Regions from separate parts of the Thalassospira sp. B30-1 genome, predicted to be linked through region 1. Evidence: riboswitches for the same ligand, from Rfam matches in the RefSeq annotation. Region 1 holds a riboswitch; the other holds the start of a gene.
The links. Region 1 has a riboswitch for cobalamin ahead of IT971_RS05350 (CbtB domain-containing protein). Riboswitches for the same ligand answer to the same signal wherever they lie in the genome.

Region 1 (3,208 bases):
TGCAATGGGCTGTAAGGCCGAATTCCCAATCCTTGAATTCCTGATGGAGCTTGGCGTGCTCCGGAAGGGGACGGGCTGTCATGGGAGCCTCCTTTTGCTTTTCCAGACAATTTCAATCTGGCGCGTAATCATGTCATCGATTTGCAATGAAAAGGCGATTTTGGGGCATTCTCTATAAAGGGCATAAAACCGGCAATTTACCTGCCAATCATATCGTTCCATGCTTTTTCAAGATTTGCGGTCGCCTTGTGGAACTACTCTGCGGTGGCGTTGCTTGCGGCATCGCCTTCGGCCTTAAGCTTTTCCCACGCCTCATTCATCTCGTTATAGGGGCCGGTTACCTCTTTGGGCAGATTTCCGACCTGCATGTCGTTTTTCGCGCAGTAACCGGCAACATTCCGTTCCCAACTGTCGTGGGACTGGCGCAGATTAAAAATGTCGAGTGCTGTTTGCTCTTGCATCGGTGTGTCTCCTTGTTCTGGTGGGCACTTTCGATGATGTGTCATACCTGTAACGTTCCCTGCGTGGCGGAGTTCCATGCACGCAAACATCAAGTCCCCTTGCCAAGCGATGCAGGGCGTGGAAAATAGTGGCATGTCACAAAGCAAAGCAAAATCACGTAAAGTCGAAGTCACACCGGCCCGCCCGGTCGTGGTCAGCGCCAATAATGATGGTGACGATTGTCAGGAATGCGATACCGCGGCACGTCTTGGCCTTTCCACCGAACAGGGGGAAGCCGTAACGCGTGATGCGTCGCGCGCCACCGGTCATAACCTGTCGCTGCCCGATATCGAGGCGGCGGCAAAAATCTTTGCGCTTTTGGGGGATGCCGGGCGGTTGCAGCTTGTTCTGCGCTGCATGGAAAAACCGCAAACCGTTGGCGAACTGGCCGAGGCATCGGGCATGTCGCAGTCGCTTACCAGCCATCATCTGCGTCAGTTGCGCGATCAGCGCATTCTGGCCTCCGAGCGCAACGGGCGTCATATCTTCTATCAGATTGATGACGAACATATTTCCCGTGTTGTTCGAGATGTCTTTGCCCACGTCACACACGACTAAGCCACCCCCGCACTGATCTTTGCGGGCATTCCAGTCGCAGATCGACAATCGGGCGAATATGTTCGTCGAATGATCACCCGGCCTGCGTGGTTTTCACATTGCACTTGCGCAAAATTACCGTCATAAACGAATGGCTTGGTTTTTCCCGCTCTGCTCGGGGTTGGGAAACGAAGAGGGAATTTGGAAAGCCGTCTGTTTGACGGTCAAAGCCAAAGCCGCCCCCGCGACTGTATGCGACGAGTGCCCGCCATCATACCACTTGCGAAAGCAGGGAAGGTCGGCGACGCATGAAGACCCGCAAGCCAGGAGACCTGCCAGGCATGGACCCGAACCGACTGTCGGGTGTGACAGCAAAGGAGATTTCTATGACCACGCAGACCGCGGCATTTGCCGTTTCGAAAAAATCCGTTCTTCTGCCGATCCTTGCCTGTGCCGTTTTCGGCATGGCGATTGTCTTTGTGACCGGCCACGTTCAGGCGGACCTGCTTCATGATGCGGCACACGATGTGCGCCACGCGACCGGCTTTCCCTGCCACTAAGTCATGTTCACACGCATAGTAACCAGCGCGTTGTTCGCTGGTGCTGCAGCGGGGCTTATTGCGGCCCTGCTACAGCTGTATTTTGTGCAGCCCGTTTTGCTGCATGCGGAGCTGTATGAAACCGGTGCCCTTGTGCATTTCGGCGGTGACGCGGTTAGCGCGCATCAGGATGTCGGCGGGATTGATCCGCTGCGTGACGGGCTAAGCATCCTGTTCACCATGCTGGTCTATACCGGCTATGCACTGATCCTGATCGCGGCCATGGCCTTTGCCGAAAATCGTGGTCATGTGGTGACGGCGCGCAATGGCATCATCTGGGGCATTGCAGGGTTTGTCATCGTGCATTTCGCACCGGGCTTCACCTTGGCGCCAGAGGTGCCCGGTGTTGCTGCGGCCGATGTCTATGAACGGCAAATCTGGTGGTTTGCGACGGTGGCAACCGCGGCACTTGCGGTTTGGCTGATCGCCTTTGGCCGGAACTGGCTGGCGTGGGGGGCGGCGGTTGTTCTGCTTCTGGCGCCCCATGTTATCGGTGCGCCGGAACCCGATCAGTTCAGCGGTCCCGTGCCGACCGAACTCGGCGCGCTGTTTGCTGCGCGTGCCTTTGGTATCGGGGCGGTGGCCTGGGTGTTGACCGGGCTGTTTGCCGGGCATTTCTGGCGGCGTGAAGCCGACCGGGAAGCGTAAAACGCAATCACATTGATCAGGCGCGGTATATTCCGCGCCTGTTTTCTTTCATTGATTTGTCTGGATAAACGAAATGCCACGTTCACTTGCTCTTTTCGGGATCGGGCTTGTTTTTGGCGGCGGGATTGGCTTTCTGGTGGCGGCGGGCAATGGCATCACCCTTGATGGTCATGACCATTCCGATCCGCGCGCGCATGGGGAAAGTGCCCATGGTGATACGCATGACACGATGAATGTCAACGGTGCCCATGCCAGCCATGATGCCGTCATTTCACTGCCCGATGCCGTTGATGCGCCAAGGCTTGATGTTGCCATTGCGCCCGATCCGGTCAGTGGCTGGAACCTGCATCTCTTGGTGCAGAATTTCCGTTTTGCCCCCGAACATGCCAGCAGTCCCCATATCCCGGGCGAGGGACATGCTCATGTCTATGTTAACGGCACCAAGATCGCCCGCCTGTATGGCCCGTGGCTTCATATCGCAGACCTTCCAGCGGGCGATAATGAGGTTATCGTGACCCTTACGGCCAATGACCATAGCCAGCTTGCCGTTGGCGATAAGCCACTGCGTCAGGTCATGACTGTTTCGGTTGCGCCATAATCACAGGGCCGGGATACGGGCCTTAAGGCAAAATCGAAGACGTCCGCAGCCGCGTGCGTCTTCGATCCATCCATCCGGGGCGTTCAGATATTCCCGGCAGGTGGCAATGATATCGTCAATATCACGATGTGCCGATAATCCGGCAAAAAGATAACTTGCCCGCCCGGTTCCCTGAAGTGCAACCGATGTCGGGTCGCTGCATGATCCCATGCAGTCAACCTGCGTGATTTCAAACGTTTCGGGCAATTCCGCCTGATCAAGTGCCGTGCCTAACTGCCGCACAAAACCATCCGCATCGACAAAATCCGTCTTTGGGTCCGGATCA
Region 2 (3,208 bases), 1.2 Mb from region 1:
CCGCCAGACAGGCAAGCTCGGACTCTGCCGCCGACAGGATAACGACATCGCCCGGGCTTTGCCCCAGATCGACGGCTTCGCTTCCATCGGTAACAAGTCCAGGCTGGGCGGCAAGCAGATGCATCGGAAATGTCCGTTTCTTTTATCGTGTGCTGGTTCAAGATCATCCGCCCGCACAACGTTGTCGACCGGATGATCTTACAATTTCAAAACGTCACGATGCCTTGATTGCCGCTTCGATGGCACCGCGATCCAAGCCATGCAAGCCGATCACCACCAGTTCCGACCGGCGCGTTTCGGTTTCGGCCCACGGCCGGTCGAAATAACGCTGGAACCTCTCACCAACGCCCTGAACAACCTGGCGCATCGGCTTGCCGGGAATATCAAGAAAACCCTTGATCCGTAGGACATCGAACTGACGCACGACATCAATCAGGCGTTTTTCAAGTACGGCCGCATCGTCAACCGCGTCAAGTGACACGACAAAGCTTTCAAAATCGTCGTGGTCATGTTCGTGACCATCGTCATGATGTGAGGGGCGGCTATCAAGATCGTCTTCGGCCGCCGCTCCAAGTCCCAGCAAAACAGCATTTTCGACCTTCGAATGCGCGGTCGCGATGATCTTGACCGATGGGCGTTTCAGCTCGGCCCGGATATCTGCCTCTACCTTGGCAATTTCGGCAGCGCTCAGCAAATCGGTTTTGTTCAGAACCACCATATCCGCACAATGAAGCTGCTCTTCAAACAGTTCCTCAAGCGGGCTTTCATGATCAAGATTATCATCAGCCTCACGTTGGGCCTGAACCGCATGATGATCATGGGCAAACAGACCGTCGCGCAATGCCGCCCCGTCCAGAACAGCCACCACACCATCTACCGTGACCCGTGAACGGATTTCCGGCCAGTTGAACGCCTTGACCAACGGTTTTGGCAATGCCAGTCCTGACGTTTCGATAACGATATGATCAGGCGGCGTGTCGCGATCAATCAGGCCCTTGATGGTCGGCAGGAAATCATCGGCCACCGTGCAACAGATGCAACCGTTTGCAAGTTCGACAACGTCGTCCTCGGCACAACCCGATATGCCACATCCATTAATCACCTCGCGGTCCACGCCCAGATCACCAAATTCGTTGATGATCAGCGCAATCCGCTTACCCCCGGCATTTTCCAGCATATTGCGGATCATCGTGGTTTTGCCTGCACCAAGAAAACCGGTGATCACTGTTGCCGGAATTTTTCCAAGCTGTGCCATATTCAATTACCCTTAAATCTATGAATTCTGATCTATTTAACCGACATCGGAATGCCCGCAACCACAAGCGTCACCTGATTGGCAAGCTCGGCAATCCGTTGATGCAATCGTCCGGCATGATCACGAAAGCTGCGCGCCATGGCATTTTCCGGCACAATCCCGAAACCAACCTCGTTCGAAACCAGAAGAACTGGGATATCCAGCCCCGGCAAAAGGTCGCAAAGCCGGTCAAACTCGGCCCCGATATCGCGATCTTCCAGCATCAGATTGGTCAGCCAAAGCGTCAGGCAATCGACCAGAACCGGTTTACTGCCGTCGTGATTGCAGGCAGACAGGACAGCGCAAAGATCAAGCGGTTCCTCAATCGTTTGCCACATTTCGCCGCGCGATGATTTGTGAAGTTCGATGCGATTTGCCATTTCCTCGTCCCATGCACGACCGGTCGCGACATAAATACCGCCGCCTGCATGGTTGATCCGGTTTTCAGCAAACCGGCTTTTGCCCGATCTGGCACCGCCAAGGATCAGATGGATCCCGGCAAGCTGGCTGCTATCAGCCATATTCTGGGTCATACCCACTTTCCTTCGCCTTGACCTCCCACCGAGGCCGGATTGCGTTACCCCATATCCTTACGAACAGGAATACCGATGGCTGGTTTCCTGGCTGCGGGCATGAAAGCAATCCGCCTTCCCGGCATGTTGTCTGCAAATCAACATTACCGGTGGCTTGTGACATCACATCACCCGGATCACCCAACCCGTTACAGTTGCGGGGGCAGCACCGGCATCACACCGGTTTCCCATCACCAAACGGCAGCGCCGAACCTAGCAGCTTTACCCCCACGACCAAAGCCCAAACTCCGACCTAGCCATAAGGTCAGTATTTGTAAGAATTGACTGCTTGTCGGCGGTTATTCTTTAGGAGAACATAATTTTGTCACGATGGATCAGAGCCGACAAAAGCCGCCCGCGTGACCGCCGGACATTACAAAACAAACAAAGTCCGGATGCCGAAACCGCAAAGGGTTTCGGAAAAACTTCTTGGGGTTAATTGGAAATTTGCTGATCAAATGGCAATTCATGAACAAATTCAACGAATTCGGAATCTGAAATCAACAACCTGGCAGACCGTATCACGCGAAGACATGTGGCGCGGGCTGCTGGATAGATTGAGCTATAATGATCAATCCTTTCCCGAATTCCTGCAACATCATGCTGTAAATGGTGAAATATCATTGGCGCGTCGTGATGTTCGAAACATTTATGCCAGCCGCCCGACCTGTGGTGTTGTCGCGACCATCATTTGGTCGCATGCGCGTGGCATCCGCGTAAATGCGCTTTCTCTTCTGGTCCGTGACCTGACGAAACTCGTAGAATTGTTCGAAAATGACGATTTCGACGAAGATCAAATGTCACTGCTTCTGGGCCAGCCCGGGATATCCATCCCGACCGCCAGCAAAATGCTTTCAGCCTGTGGCAAGAAATACAAAGGCAAACCCGCCGCCATCATCGACGACACGATCATTCAGGTTATCGAAGCACCGGAATTTGCATCCGACTTTACGGAAATCAACGAGCTTCGCGGCAAATCGCGCAGTCGGCCTATTCCCTACTACGAAGCCTATCTTGACGATGTCGCGTCAATCTGTGGCAGATACGATGTCTCTGCCGATATGGTAGATCGCTTTTTGTCGGAATATGCACTTGTCGATGCGCAGGAAACCGATCAACGGAAATCCGCCTGAAAACTGATACCCTGTGTGGCATGTCATTCAAGCCCAACAGGGTATCGGCAACTGCACAGCCCCCTTTAATCAGTAACGCAGATTAACCCCGGTCACCCGCCAGCCCGGTTGATCGACGCCGGTTATATGTTCGATCCGGGTCACGCCAAGCGTATCGATATGAAATGATAAGGCCGCCTCAAGCGACAGACCAAGCGCATTGGCAAGGG

Region 2: it holds a riboswitch for cobalamin, as region 1 does, so the genes downstream of both, cobU (bifunctional adenosylcobinamide kinase/adenosylcobinamide-phosphate guanylyltransferase) here and IT971_RS05350 (CbtB domain-containing protein) in region 1, are expected to answer to the same signal.

Annotation. Positions count from the first base shown of each region.
Region 1 is NZ_CP065232.1:1,155,124-1,158,331, forward strand. It holds gene IT971_RS05335 (hypothetical protein) at 1-82, opposite strand, end outside; gene IT971_RS05340 (hypothetical protein) at 255-461, opposite strand; gene IT971_RS05345 (helix-turn-helix transcriptional regulator) at 595-1,059, shown strand; cobalamin riboswitch at 1,179-1,393, shown strand; gene IT971_RS05350 (CbtB domain-containing protein) at 1,425-1,598, shown strand; gene IT971_RS05355 (CbtA family protein) at 1,602-2,285, shown strand; gene IT971_RS05360 (hypothetical protein) at 2,359-2,883, shown strand; gene IT971_RS05365 (DUF1636 domain-containing protein) at 2,884-3,208, opposite strand, start outside.
Region 2 is NZ_CP065232.1:4,739,581-4,742,788, reverse strand. It holds gene cobN (cobaltochelatase subunit CobN) at 1-124, opposite strand, end outside; gene cobW (cobalamin biosynthesis protein CobW) at 215-1,255, opposite strand; gene cobU (bifunctional adenosylcobinamide kinase/adenosylcobinamide-phosphate guanylyltransferase) at 1,288-1,827, opposite strand; cobalamin riboswitch at 1,887-2,111, opposite strand; gene IT971_RS22080 (hypothetical protein) at 2,424-2,999, shown strand; gene IT971_RS22075 (histidine phosphatase family protein) at 3,069-3,208, opposite strand, start outside.